DNA from 4 places in the Agrobacterium sp. NPDC090283 genome. Region 1 is predicted to be linked to each of the others. Evidence: predicted binding sites of a transcription regulator. Region 1 holds the regulator's gene; each other region holds the start of a gene.
What was found. The regulator LexA, encoded in region 1, represses DNA repair genes until DNA is damaged. The targets are predictions, from matches to a motif close to TGTTCNNNNTGTGTTCNG.

Region 1 (3,318 bases):
TCGGCTTTGCAACGCCGACGGAAGTCGCCGTTCTTTCTGTCGTCTATTCGCTCGTGCTCAGCATCTTCTTTTATCGCGATCTGACGTGGAAACGTTTCTGCGACAATTTCGTCGAGGCGGGCTCGGCAACCGGCGTCGTCATGCTGGTCATCATGGGCAGTGCGGCGGTAGGCTGGGTCCTCACCTTCGATCAGGCTCCCCAGCATTTCGCCACCTGGGTGGCGGAGAATATCTCCAACCCGATCCTGATCATTCTCATGATGAACATCCTGATGCTGATCATCGGGATGCCGCTCGATCTGCCGCCGTCGATCCTGCTTCTCGGACCGATCTTCGTGCCGCTTGCGGATATGATCGGGCTCGACCGGGTGCAGCTCGGCATGATGATGGTCATCAATCTCGGTATCGGGCTCTATACGCCACCGATCGGCACCACGCTCTTCATCTCGTCCTCCATCGCCAGAGCGCCGCTCGGCGCGACGACGAGGGAATTGTGGCCGTTCTTCACCATGGCGATGCTGCTTCTCATCGCGGTCAGCTTCATTCCTGCGCTCACGATCTACTGACACTCAGCCCGCAGCAAAATGGCAACGGAAACCATCGGCCGATTCTCCCCGGCCGATGGTTTTGGCGTTCGAGACACCTCGCTTAAGTAATCAAATCCGCTTTGTTCACGGTTTCGACGATCAAATCACCATCTGCGATACACCCTTCACGAAATTTTAGGGGATTGCGGAACACATATGGAACATATAGTGTTCGTTCTGTATTTGTTTCGCGACTTCAACGACGATTCTCAAGGGTGTTTTCCTCATGCTCACGCGCAAACAGCAGGAATTGCTTCTCTTCATTCATGAAAGAATGAAAGAGTCCGGCGTGCCGCCCTCCTTCGATGAAATGAAGGACGCACTCGATCTTGCCTCCAAATCCGGCATCCACCGGCTCATCACCGCGCTCGAGGAGCGCGGCTTTATTCGCCGGCTACCTAACAGGGCACGAGCGCTGGAAGTGATCAAATTGCCGGAGGCCTACACGCCGGGTGCGAGGCCGCAGCGCGGCTTTTCGCCCAGCGTCATCGAAGGCAGCCTCGGCAAGCCGAAGACGCCGGAACCGGCCCCTGCCCCCAAGGCGCCAGCCAATGATCTCGGCGGCGCCGTCACCGTGCCGGTCATGGGCCGCATCGCCGCCGGCGTGCCGATTTCCGCCATCCAGAACAACACCCACGATGTGGCCGTGCCGGTCGACATGCTGGGTTCGGGCGAACATTATGCTCTTGAGGTCAAGGGCGACTCGATGATCGAGGCCGGCATTTTTGATGGCGATACCGTCATCATCCGCAACGGCAACACCGCCAATCCGGGCGATATCGTCGTCGCGCTGGTGGATGATGAAGAAGCGACCCTGAAGCGTTTCCGCCGCAAGGGAGCTTCCATCGCTCTGGAAGCGGCCAATCCCGCCTATGAGACCCGTATTTTCGGACCGGACCGGGTGAAAATCCAGGGCAAGCTGGTTGGGCTGATCCGCCGTTATCATTAATTGACGGCGCCTTTTTTTCGGTGGGAGCGTCATCGGGAAAGATGACGCTCCCTTTGAAGCATCGCGGTTTGCTTTCTGGAACAATGCGGCTTTGCCGAAGTAAAGAGAAATCGTCCAGCGGATCGGCGCGTCTTTTGTCATGAAGGATGGTTCCGGATTCATGCCAGATGTTTTCGTTGTGCTGCAGGAAAGGGCAAAGAGGCGGCTGGTTGAATTCAAGGAAATGAGCACCCTTCATCTCCTTGAGCGAGGATGCAGGTTGCAAATCGCGTCGCCATATGTCTCGCCGTCATCTCCAGGTGGTGACGTGGATGCGCCTCTTTTTCCCTGACCTCACCTTCCCATCCATCAATGCCGCTTATGGGAGCCATGGATTATTTGCAATATTCCAAGGCCCATCCGCCGTTATAGAAATGCGCGTCATATCGGGGAGCACGTCATGTACGATCTTTATATTGCCAACAAGAACTATTCCTCATGGTCGCTGCGGCCGTGGGTATTGATGCGCACGCTCGGCATCGCCTTCGATGAAAAACTCGTTCCCTTCGGCGAAGGCGTTTCCTTCTCCACCTTCTCTCCGACCGGCAAGGTACCCTGCCTTGTCGATGAGGGAGTGACGGTTTGGGAATCGCTGTCGATCGCCGAATATCTGGCGGAGCGACACCAGGGCGTCTGGGCGAGCGACAAGCAGGCAAGGGCCTGGTCTCGTTCGGCGGCGAGCGAAATGCATGCGGGCTTTTCTTCGCTGCGCAATCTATATCCCATGTCGGTCGGCATTCGCGTAAAACCGAAGGGTGGCGACACCGGGCTTGCGGCCGATATAAAGCGCATCGATGCGCTGTGGAGCGAAGGTCTCGCGAAATTCGGCGGGCCTTATCTTGCGGGCCAGAAATTCACGGCGGTCGATGCCTTCTTCTGCCCGGTGGCCTTTCGTTTCCAGAGCTATGGGGCGGAACTTTCGCCCGCGGCAAAAGCCTATTGCGACCGGCTGCTTGCCCTTCCCGCCATGCGCGAATGGTACGAGGCCGGACTGAAGGAGACATGGCGCGACGCGGCGCATGAAGAGGAAATCGCCGGGATCGGCGACGTGACCGCGGATTTGCGCATAAGGGCCTGACGATCCATGCTGGCGGCACTTTATTGCGGCGCCGCCAGCAACCGGGTCACGGCATCAGGCAGGTCGTGTTCAAAATGGCCGCTTTTCCAGTCGTAATAGCGATGTTCGCTCCAGGGCCTGTCCATTCCGGCGATTGCGGCGCCCAACCTGCCGACCACCCCTGCCTGATCGCTGTCTGCGAAGTCCAGCTCCAGCGAACCGATCCGTCGCAAAATATCGCGATTCAACAGGAGCGCGCCCGAGCGGCATTGGGAGAAGGAGGTTCTGCGGGAAACGATGACGATATCGGCGATATCGCAGGCCTTTCCGGCAAAGCGACCGTCTTCCAGAACGATGATCCATTCGCCGCTTCCCGCGCGCGCTGCGCACCATATACCTTTGCTGCAGGTGAAAACACCGGGTGCGGCGTCTCTCAGGGCCACCGTCATCCGCCGGGCGACAGCGCTCATCTCTTTCGGATCGAGCTTCGCCTTCGTGGTCAAAGCCACTTTGGCTGTCTTGGTCTCGCTCTTGAGAAAGACCGGCGGCACAGGCTGTTCCGGCAAAAGCAGCGCCCTTTGCCACTGACCATAAACGAAACCCTGCGGCTGTGTTTTCGTCGTATAGACTTTACCGTCCTCCAGTAACGCCACCAGCTCACCATCCTCATGAACGAGCAGATCAGG
Region 2 (3,318 bases), on a different contig from region 1:
ATCACGGCAAGCGTGCCGGCGATCGAGATGGAGCCGGCATTCAACTCGCTGCGCAGCATGCTTTCCACCGCGAGATATTTTTCCCCGGCGAAGGAGAAGGGGCGGGCATAGGCATTGGCTTCGCCATCCGCGCGGTCGATCTTGGCGACGGTCATGCCCGTCGCATTCAGAGCCGCGCCATGGAAACCGTAGATGGCCGGCTCAAGGCTGACCAACCTTTCGCCCTCAACGCCGAGAACCTTGCCATCGGCGGAGATGATCGCGGATTGTTCGGAACTGCCGGCCGTCACACCCTTGGTGAGAATCTGGCTGAAGACGCCTTCCTTGACCCGGAAGAGAACGATGCCCTTGAACGCGCCGAACTTGACGACCGGAACGCCGAAATAAATGCTAGCCTCTTTCGTGGCGGCATCGATGCGCAGGCCGGAGAAGCTGGTCTGCGCCACATCGTTCACGGCCTTTTCGGCATTCGCGGCACCGCGTGCGAAGGCCGCGCCGAGGCCGCTTTCCGCCCAGGCGCTGCCGGTGACGGTTTCCCCGAAAGCCGATCCTTTAAGATAGGAGTAATAGACCGTGCCGGCCGGATCGATGAAGAGAACGTCGCTGAACGGCGTTCCCTGCAGATAACCGCCAATATCCGTCTGGGTCTTCTCATGGGTCGAATAATAAAAGCCGCTCGGGCTTTCCGGCTTGATCAGCTTTTCCCTGTCGCCGAAGGGGTTTTCCTTGACGAAGACGCGCTGCAGTTCCGCCTTCGCGTCGCCGGAATTCTTCTGCACGGTGGCCCAGCCGCTGCGCATGGAGACGACAGCCATCTGCAGGGCTTCGATCTTGGCGATGGAGTCCGCCTGCACCTTCAGCTGTTCAAGACGTTCCTGGAGCATGTCGCCGCGGAAGACGAGAATGCTTTCCATGGATTTCGACGCCTGTTCCTCGAGAACGCCGCTGCTGCTCTGATAACCGAGAAGTGTCAGAGCCCCGGTCGAGATCGCCATCAGCGCCAGGAAAATCACCAGCACCTTGGTGGATATAGAATGAAAACGGTTCAGCATGGCCGATGCAGCCCCCAATGCCGGATCAGTTCCCACGCCATGCACGGATGGCGCCATCGGACGGCTGATATGGCGAAACTATCGTGCTGCGGATCATCATGTCCGCAGCTCCCCTTTTTGATTTTGCGAGAACAATGCGGCACGCGGTTTAAGCAGAGGTAAATGCTGCACTGCAAATTTGATGAATGTTGTCGTTTTGTTCACTTATCGCTGGCAGGGTCGCAACCGGAAAGATAAGGTGCCTCATGCAAAAGACGATTCGAATCATCGGCATTGACCCGGGATTAAGGCGCACCGGCTGGGGGGTGATCGACACCCTCGGCAACAGCCTGCGTTTTGTCGCCTCCGGCACGGTGACGTCGGATGGCGATATGGATCTCGCCTCCCGCCTGTGCCAGCTGCATGACGGGCTGGCGGATATCGTGCACAGCCATCAGCCTGACGAAGCGGCGGTGGAACAGACCTTCGTGAACAAGGATGCGGTTGCGACCCTGAAACTCGGTCAGGCGCGCGGCATCGCCATGCTGGTTCCGGCGCGCGCCGGGTTGCCGGTCTTTGAATATGCACCGAACGCGGTGAAGAAAGCCGTGATAGGCGTCGGGCACGGCGAAAAGCAGCAAATTCACATGATGCTGAAAATCCTGATGCCGAAGGCCGAATTCAAGGGTAACGATGCGGCGGATGCGCTCGCCATCGCAATCTGTCACGCCCATAATCGCGGCGGCGACAGGATGCGGCGACTGCTGGCGGCCGGTTGAATATTTAAAGTCTCATTGCAGCGGGCGGCATCATGATCGGAAAACTGAAAGGCAGCATCGAGGAAATCGGCGCGGATTACGTGCTGGTGGATGTGCACGGCGTCTGTTACGTCGCCTATTGTTCGGCGCGCACGCTGTCGAAAATCGGCTCCGTCGGGGAGGCGGTGGTGCTGTTCATCGAGACCTATGTGCGCGAGGACCAGCTGAAGCTCTTCGGTTTTCTCTCGGCGCTGGAGCGGGAATGGTTCAACCTGTTGCAGAGCGTGCAGGGCGTGGGCTCGAAAGTGGCCTTGGCCGTTCTTTCCACGCTGTCGCCCTCCGAACTGGCCAATGCCATCGCGCTTCAGGACAAGGTGATGATTTCGCGGGCGCCAGGCGTCGGGCCGAAGGTGGCGGTGCGTCTTGTGACCGAGCTTCGCAACAAGGCGCCTGCCTTTGCCGGAGAGGCTTCCGCCTCGATCGGCCTCAAGCAGGAGCTTGGCGAAGGCGTTGCATCCGCGCCGGTGGCGGATGCCGTTTCCGCGCTCACCAATCTCGGCTATTCGCGTGACCAGGCCGCCAATGCGGTTGCCGCCGCATTGAAGAACGGCGGAGAGGGCGGCGACAGCGCCAAGCTGATCCGGCTGGGTTTGAAGGAGCTTTCGCGTTAGTTGCCGAGGGTGAATTTTCTTACTAGATTATAGACAGTAAGAAAAAAGTGAGGTCGTAAGAAAATGGGTATCACGACGATGACCTCCAAAGGTCAGTTGACCATACCGAAGGAAATCCGGGACGAGCTGAAACTTACCCCGGGGACGCGTTTCTACGTTACGATACGCAACGGGCAAGTTGTGGCTGTTCCGAAAAATAAAAAGCTTGCGGATTTGGCCGGCATACTCGGCAAGCCGCCGAATGGCGCCCGACTGTCGTTAGAAGCGATGGACGAGGCAATCATGGACGCCGTTTCCGAAGATGATGAGCGGATCAGGCGGGAATGGTCTGAAGGCGACCGATGATCGGTATCGATACAAATGTGTTGATGCGCTTTTTGGTCAATGATGATGACCCGCAAAATGCAATCGCCAGACGCTTCCTTTCCGAACGGACGGCCGATGATCCTGCGTATATTAGCGCCGTAACGCTTGCAGAAACTGTCTGGATTTTACGGAAACGCCTGAATTTTCCGGCGGCGGATGTGCGTGATACGGTGAAGGCGCTGCTTGAGGCCGAAGGGCTGGTTGTTGAACATACCGAGGAGTTGGACGCGCTTCTCAATGACCATAAAAGCCCGAAAGCCGATATTGCCGACTATCTGGTATTCTGGTGCGGCGCCAGGGCAGGATGCCGCTCGACTGTTACTTTCGATAGAACCGCAGCAAAAGACATACCCGGAATGGAACTTCTGACATGAGCGATGCGGCAAGGCTGATTACCCCCGAAAAGCGCGGTGAGGACATCGACACCACCCTGCGCCCGCAATCGCTGGACGATTTTACCGGCCAGGCGGAGGCCCGCGCCAATCTCAAGGT
Region 3 (3,318 bases), on a different contig from region 1:
GTCAGCCTTTCGCCTGCGATACGATAGGATACGGCTTCCGCCACATGGATGCGGCCGACCGTCTGCTTGCCATCCAGATCGGCCAGGGTGCGGGCGACCTTGAGTATGCGATGATAACCCCGGGCGGAAAACTTCAGCCGCTCGGCCGCATCGCGCAGTAATTGCAGCCCGGACGCATCCGGCTCGGCATATTTTTCTATCAGGGTGGTCGTACAGCGGGCATTCGTGCGAATAGCAGGAAACCCGGCCGCGGCATAACGCTCCTGCTGCGCAAGGCGCGCCCGGGCAACACGGGCGGCCACCACTGCACTCGGCTCGGCCGCGACGGGGCGAATGAGATCGGCCGCGGAAACAGCGGGCACGTCAATACGGATATCAATACGGTCCAGCAGCGGTCCGGAAATGCGGGCCTGATAATCGGTCACGCACCGCTGGCCTCGAGCGCAGGTGAAACCCGGCTCTCCCGCCATGCCGCAACGGCAGGGGTTCATGGCCGCAACGAGCTGGATTTCCGCCGGATAGCTGACGCGATGATTGGCCCGCGCAATGATGCATTCACCCGTTTCCAGCGGCTGGCGAAGCGCATCCAGCACCGGCGGCGAAAATTCCGGGAACTCATCCAGGAAAAGAACGCCGTGATGGGCAAGCGAGGCTTCACCCGGTTTGGCGCGGAGCCCCCCTCCGATCAGCGCCGCCATGGTGGCGGAATGGTGCGGGGTGCGGAACGGCCTGCGATCCGACAGCTTGCCGCCGGACAATTGGCCAGCGATGGAATGAACCATCGACACCTCCAGCAATTCCGCCGCCTCCAGTGGCGGCAGGATGGAAGGCAGGCGGGCTGCGAGCATGGACTTGCCCGAGCCGGGCGGACCAACCATGAGCAGATTGTGGCCGCCGGCCGCTGCCACCTCCAGCGCGCGCCGGGCACTCTCCTGTCCTTTGATGTCAGCCAAATCCGGCAGATTGACCGGATTGGCGCGGATGGCGGGTGTGGGGCGCGACAAAAGCTGGGTGCCGCGAAAATGATTGGCAAGCGCAATCAGGCTGCGCGGGGCGAGAATATCGATACCGGCTCCGGCCCAGGCCGCTTCAGGCCCGCTTTCAGCCGGGCAGATCAGCCCCTTGCCGAGCGCATTGGCGCCGATGGCCGCCGGCAAGGCGCCCGAAACCATACCAATGGTGCCATCAAGATTGAGTTCGCCGAGAACCACATAACGTCCCAGCATTTCTGCCGGTATCGCCCCCAGAGCGGCCATGAGGCCAAGCGCAATGGGAAGATCAAAATGCGATCCTTCCTTGGGCAGATCGGCAGGCGCGAGATTGACGGTGACTTTTTTTGCCGGCAGCGCCAGACCGGAGGCATGCAGGGCGGCCTGCACCCGCTCACGGCTTTCGGCCACCGCCTTGTCGGGCAAGCCGACAATCTGGATGCCCACCTTTCCCGGTGCGACCATGACCTGCACTTCGACGGGCACGCCCTCTATGCCCTGAAATGCAACCGTATTGACCTTTGCCACCATGGCCTGCCCCCGCAAACCGGCCGCGCCAACAGGAGCTTCATGCTCCGGCGGCCACCCGCAAGCAACGTGCCACAGCGCAAAGAATAAAACAAGAACATTCAGCGAACAATTTCTCGCTGGCGATGTATTTTAGTTGTATCTAGTTGTGCTCGCGGAACAAAGCTGGATCGGCGAAAGGCCGCGTCAGAAATCCTGAGCTTCCCGCTTTTTCTCTATCGCGTCCCACAACAGGCTTGCGACATCGGCGCCGCCGAATTTCCGCACTTCGCGAATGCCCGTCGGCGAGGTGACGTTGATTTCCGTCATATAGTCGCCGATCACATCGATGCCGACGAACAGGAAACCGCGTTCGCGCAATGCCGGACCGATGCGGCGGCAGATTTCTTTCTCGCGCGCCGTCAGTTCCGTCGGTTCCGGCCGGCCGCCGGCATGCATGTTGGAGCGGGCGTCGTTTTCCGCCGGTACACGGTTGATGGCGCCGACCGGCTCGCCATCCACGAGCAGGATGCGCTTGTCGCCCTTGCGGACGTCAGGCAGATATTGCTGGGCGATGTAAGGCTCGCGGAACATCTGGCCGAACATTTCCAGCAGCGAGGAGAAATTGCGGTCGTCGCGCGCGGAATGGAAGACGCCCGCACCACCATTGCCATAAAGCGGCTTGAGGATGATATCGCCCATTTCGTTGCGGAAACGGGCGATTTCGGCCACGTCCTTGGTAATCAGCGTCTTCGGCATCAGATCGGCGAATTCGGTGACGAAAATCTTCTCAGGCGAATTGCGCACCCAGGCGGGATCGTTGACGACAAGCGTTTTCGGATGAATGCGTTCCAGCAGATGGGTGGAGGTAATGTAAGCCATGTCGAAGGGCGGATCCTGACGCAGATGGATGACATCCATCGTGGAGAGATCGACGCGCTCCGGTTCGGACAGGGAGAAATGGTCGCCCTTGATGTCGCGCAACTCCATCTGTTCGACAGTGGCGTAAATCTTGCCATCGCGCATGGAAAGACGTTCGGGCGTATAATGGAACAGCCGGTATCCGCGTGCCTGCGCCTCAAGGCTCATGGCGAAGGTGGAGTCGCCGGCGATATTGATGCCGGAGACATGATCCATCTGGATCGCGACGTTCTTGATCTTCGCCATGCGCATGTTCCTCTTGCAGCATGCGGACGCTTTCCGGCCCGCCATGCCCATTGCTTCGCCTTTTCAAGTTTCCTGCAGGACCGGGAGAAACCCGTAAATGCTGCAGAAAACCCTGAAGATGTAGGGCAGCGACCATTCAAAGGCAACTGCTGCAAGCGGTGGTTTGTGTGAGTTTTATTGAACCTTCACAATTCCATGGACGGAGCCGTGCAGGCCCCGCCAACCGGAATGTTTTATCGGTTCAGGCCGCCAGCTTATAGGAACGGCCGGCAAACAGCTTGTTCTTGACGCGGTAGGCCAGAGCCAGCGCCTTGGGGAACGGACGGCGCATGAAAGCGACCTTGCGGACATAGTCATCCACCCGCCAGGTGGCCCATGTTCCCGCCGGGAAATAAGCGACATCACCGACCCGAAGGATGCTGATCGAACCGTCTTCCGCCGTTACATGCACTTCGCCTTCGAGAATATAGACGGTTTCATCCCAGCCGAAGAACCAGCGAAACTCACCTGCCGTGCAATCCCACATGGCGGTGCTGGAAGCGCGGTCGCCGCTTCGGGAATGATCCGCCGCGCGCGCCTGGGGGTTGCCGGAAATGATCCAGTCCGGATTGATGGGGGCCGGTTGAAGCCGCAGATCGGTGCAGGAGGCGCTGAC
Region 4 (3,318 bases), on a different contig from region 1:
CGCTGAACCCGGTGCTGCCCATCGGCAAACAGGTGGCGGAGGCCGCCGAACTGCATCTGGCGCTGACCGGCAAGGCGGCGCGAGATGCCGCCCGCGACATGTTGCTGCGCGTGCGCATCAACGATCCCGACCGCGTCATGGCGCTTTATCCGCACCAGATATCGGGCGGCATGGGGCAGCGCGTGATGATCGCCATGATGCTGCTCGCCAAGCCGAAGCTGGTCATCGCCGACGAACCGACCTCGGCCCTCGATGTCAGCGTCCGCAAGGACGTCCTGCTGCTGCTGGACGAGATGGTGCGCGCGAATAATTCCGGCCTGATCCTCATCAGCCATGACATCCGCATGGTTGCGGCCTTCTGTGAGCGCGTGCTGGTCATGTATGGCGGGCGCGTGGTGGAAACGCTGACGAAGCTGGAAGATGCGCAGCATCCCTATACGCGGGGCCTGATCGCGGCCATGCCCGATCCCCGCAATCCGGTGCGGCGTCTCAAGGTGCTGGATCGTCAGGCCATCGATGCGGAGGTGATGCGATGATCACGGTAGACAAGCTCGACGTCGTTTACGGCGCCAAGGAAAAACGCAACCACGTCGTGCGCGGCGTCAGCCTCACGGTCAAAAAAGGTGAAACCCTTGGCATCGTCGGCGAGAGCGGCTGCGGCAAGTCGACCTTGCTGCGGTCGCTGGCCGGGCTGGAAGCCGGCTGGACCGGCTCGATCAGCTTTGACGGCAAACCGGTCGGCAAGACCCGCAGCCGCGACGAACTGAAACTGGCCCAGATGGTGTTTCAGGATCCCTACGGTTCGCTGCACCCACGCCACCGCATCGGCCGGGCTCTGGCCGAACCGATCCGCGCTATGGGGCTTGGCGATGGCTGGTCGAAGGTTCCGGCTGCCCTGCAGCAGGTGGGCCTGCCCGCATATTTTGCCGAGCGCTTCCCGCATGAACTTTCCGGCGGCCAGCGCCAGCGCGTGGCAATCGCCCGCGCGCTGATCCTCGAACCGCCGATCCTGCTGCTCGACGAGCCGACATCCGCGCTCGACGTCTCCATTCAGGCGGAAATCCTGAACCTGCTTGCCGACCAGCGCGAAGAACGCGACCTCACCTTCGTTCTCGTCAGCCATGACCTCGCGGTGATCGCCCATATGTGCGACCGCGTGCTGGTCATGCAGAACGGCGTTTTTGTCGATGAGCTGACCAAGGCCGATCTTCAAGCGGGCGTTACCCATGCGGCCTATTCAGGTGAGCTGTTCGAAAGCAGTTTCCTGTAACGCTCACCCCACAACGGCCACACCGGGCGGCCCATCCACGGCCGCCCGTTTTCTCATGTGGTGCGATTTCGGGGATTTCGCCTGCCCGCCAGCCGACAATCGCCGGCAGGGGACGAGCGACCTTCTGGGCCGATAAATTTCACCACCGACCGCCTTCAAACCACCGGAACAATGCGTTCAGCATTTGTTCTGGATTGCTGTTTGAGTCTTTGCTAATCATTGCGACGACAGGGCAGACAATGGCCGGACATTCCGACGACTGCCATCTCTGAACAAGGTTCTCACCCGTGGGGACAGGCAGGTTATCTAAGGATTGCTGGCATGGCGGTTGCCTATCTGGAAAAGCTCAACGAACAGCAACGCAGGGCGGTGGAGCATGGCGTTGGGCTGGCAGACGGACACACGGCCGGGCCGCTGCTGATCATCGCCGGGGCCGGTTCGGGCAAGACCAATACGCTCGCCCACCGTGTTGCGCATCTGATCGTGAATGGCGCCGATCCCCGCCGTATCCTGCTGATGACGTTTTCCAGACGTGCCGCCACGGAAATGTCGCGGCGGGTCGAGCGTATCTGCAAACACGTTATCGGGGCGAATTCGGCGATCATGACCGATGCACTGGCCTGGTCCGGCACATTTCACGGCATCGGCGCGCGCCTGTTGCGCATCTATGCCGAGCAGATCGGGCTTAACATCGATTTCACCATCCACGACCGCGAAGACAGCGCCGACCTGATGAACCTCGCCCGGCACGAGCTGGGTTTTTCCAAGACCGAAAGCCGCTTTCCAACGAAAGGCACGTGTCTTGCGATCTATTCGCGTGTGGTGAATTCCCAGACGCCGCTCAAGGAGATATTGCGCCAGCATTATCCCTGGGTCGCCAACTGGGAGAGCGAACTTAAGGAATTGTTTGCGGCCTATGTGGAGGCCAAGCAGGTCCAGAACGTGCTCGATTACGACGATCTTCTGCTCTACTGGGCGCAGATGGTCAGCGATCCGGTTCTGGCTGATGATATCGGCAACCGCTTCGACCATGTGATGGTCGACGAATATCAGGATACCAACCGGCTGCAGGCCTCGGTGCTGATGGCGCTCAAGCCCGGTGGCCGCGGCCTCACCGTGGTGGGTGACGATGCGCAGTCGATCTATTCGTTCCGCGCCGCGACGGTGCGCAACATCCTCGATTTTCCGACGTCCTTCAGCCCGGCGGCCGATATCATCACGCTTGACCGCAACTATCGCTCGACGCAGCCGATCCTTGCGGCCGCCAACGGTGTCATCGATCTGGCGCGCGAGCGGTTCACCAAGAACCTCTGGACCGAGCGGCAGTCGCTGGAGCGCCCGAAACTCGTGACGGTGAAGGACGAAACCGAACAGGCGAACTTCATCATCGACCAGATTCTCGCCAACCGCGAAACCGGCATGACGCTGAAACAGCAGGCCGTGCTGTTCCGCACCTCCAGCCATAGCGGGCCGCTTGAAGTGGAACTGACCCGCCGCAACATCCCCTTCGTCAAGTTTGGCGGCCTGAAATTCCTCGACAGCGCCCATGTGAAGGACATGCTGGCCGTGCTGCGCTTCGCACAGAACCCGCGCGACCGTGTCGCCGGCTTCCGGCTGCTGCAGATGTTGCCCGGCATCGGACCGAAGAAGGCCGGCAATATTCTCGATGCGATCGCGACAGACCCCGAGCCTTTGCTTGCCCTTGCCGAAATTCCGCCGCCGCCGAAGACCGGCGACGACTGGACAGCTTTCACGCAGATGCTGGTGGGCCTGCGGCAGGCCCCGAACGACTGGCCGGGCCAGATCGGTCAGGCGCGGCTGTGGTACGAACCCCATCTGGAGCGCCTCCACGAAGATGCCGACACCCGCAAGGCCGATCTGCTGCAGCTTGAGCAGATCGCCGCCGGCTACCCGTCACGCGAGCGCTTTCTGACCGAGCTGACGCTCGATCCGCCGGACGCCACCAGCGATCAGGCGGGCGTGCCGCTGCTCGATGAAGACTATCTCAGCCTCTCCACCATCCATTCGGCAAAAGGCCAGGAATGGCG

Region 2: the regulator LexA is predicted to act here: its motif matches at 1,239-1,256, upstream of ruvC (crossover junction endodeoxyribonuclease RuvC).
Region 3: the regulator LexA is predicted to act here: its motif matches at 1,600-1,617, upstream of ACIQUH_RS21780 (YifB family Mg chelatase-like AAA ATPase).
Region 4: the regulator LexA is predicted to act here: its motif matches at 1,445-1,462, upstream of ACIQUH_RS13140 (ATP-dependent helicase).

Annotation. Positions count from the first base shown of each region.
Region 1 is NZ_JBIVYG010000001.1:538,851-542,168, reverse strand. Features, by position in the region: gene ACIQUH_RS02690 (TRAP transporter large permease subunit) at 1-566, shown strand, start outside; gene lexA (transcriptional repressor LexA) at 814-1,536, shown strand; gene ACIQUH_RS02680 (glutathione S-transferase family protein) at 1,976-2,653, shown strand; gene ACIQUH_RS02675 (ComEC/Rec2 family competence protein) at 2,674-3,318, opposite strand, start outside.
Region 2 is NZ_JBIVYG010000004.1:289,205-292,522, forward strand. Features, by position in the region: gene ACIQUH_RS08695 (methyl-accepting chemotaxis protein) at 1-1,052, opposite strand, end outside; gene ruvC (crossover junction endodeoxyribonuclease RuvC) at 1,298-1,810, shown strand; gene ruvA (Holliday junction branch migration protein RuvA) at 1,843-2,460, shown strand; gene ACIQUH_RS08710 (AbrB/MazE/SpoVT family DNA-binding domain-containing protein) at 2,524-2,805, shown strand; gene ACIQUH_RS08715 (PIN domain-containing protein) at 2,802-3,200, shown strand; gene ruvB (Holliday junction branch migration DNA helicase RuvB) at 3,197-3,318, shown strand, end outside.
Region 3 is NZ_JBIVYG010000017.1:107,368-110,685, forward strand. Features, by position in the region: gene ACIQUH_RS21780 (YifB family Mg chelatase-like AAA ATPase) at 1-1,520, opposite strand, end outside; gene gshB (glutathione synthase) at 1,704-2,663, opposite strand; gene ACIQUH_RS21790 (cupin domain-containing protein) at 2,905-3,318, opposite strand, start outside.
Region 4 is NZ_JBIVYG010000007.1:233,356-236,673, forward strand. Features, by position in the region: gene ACIQUH_RS13130 (ABC transporter ATP-binding protein) at 1-536, shown strand, start outside; gene ACIQUH_RS13135 (ABC transporter ATP-binding protein) at 533-1,270, shown strand; gene ACIQUH_RS13140 (ATP-dependent helicase) at 1,592-3,318, shown strand, end outside.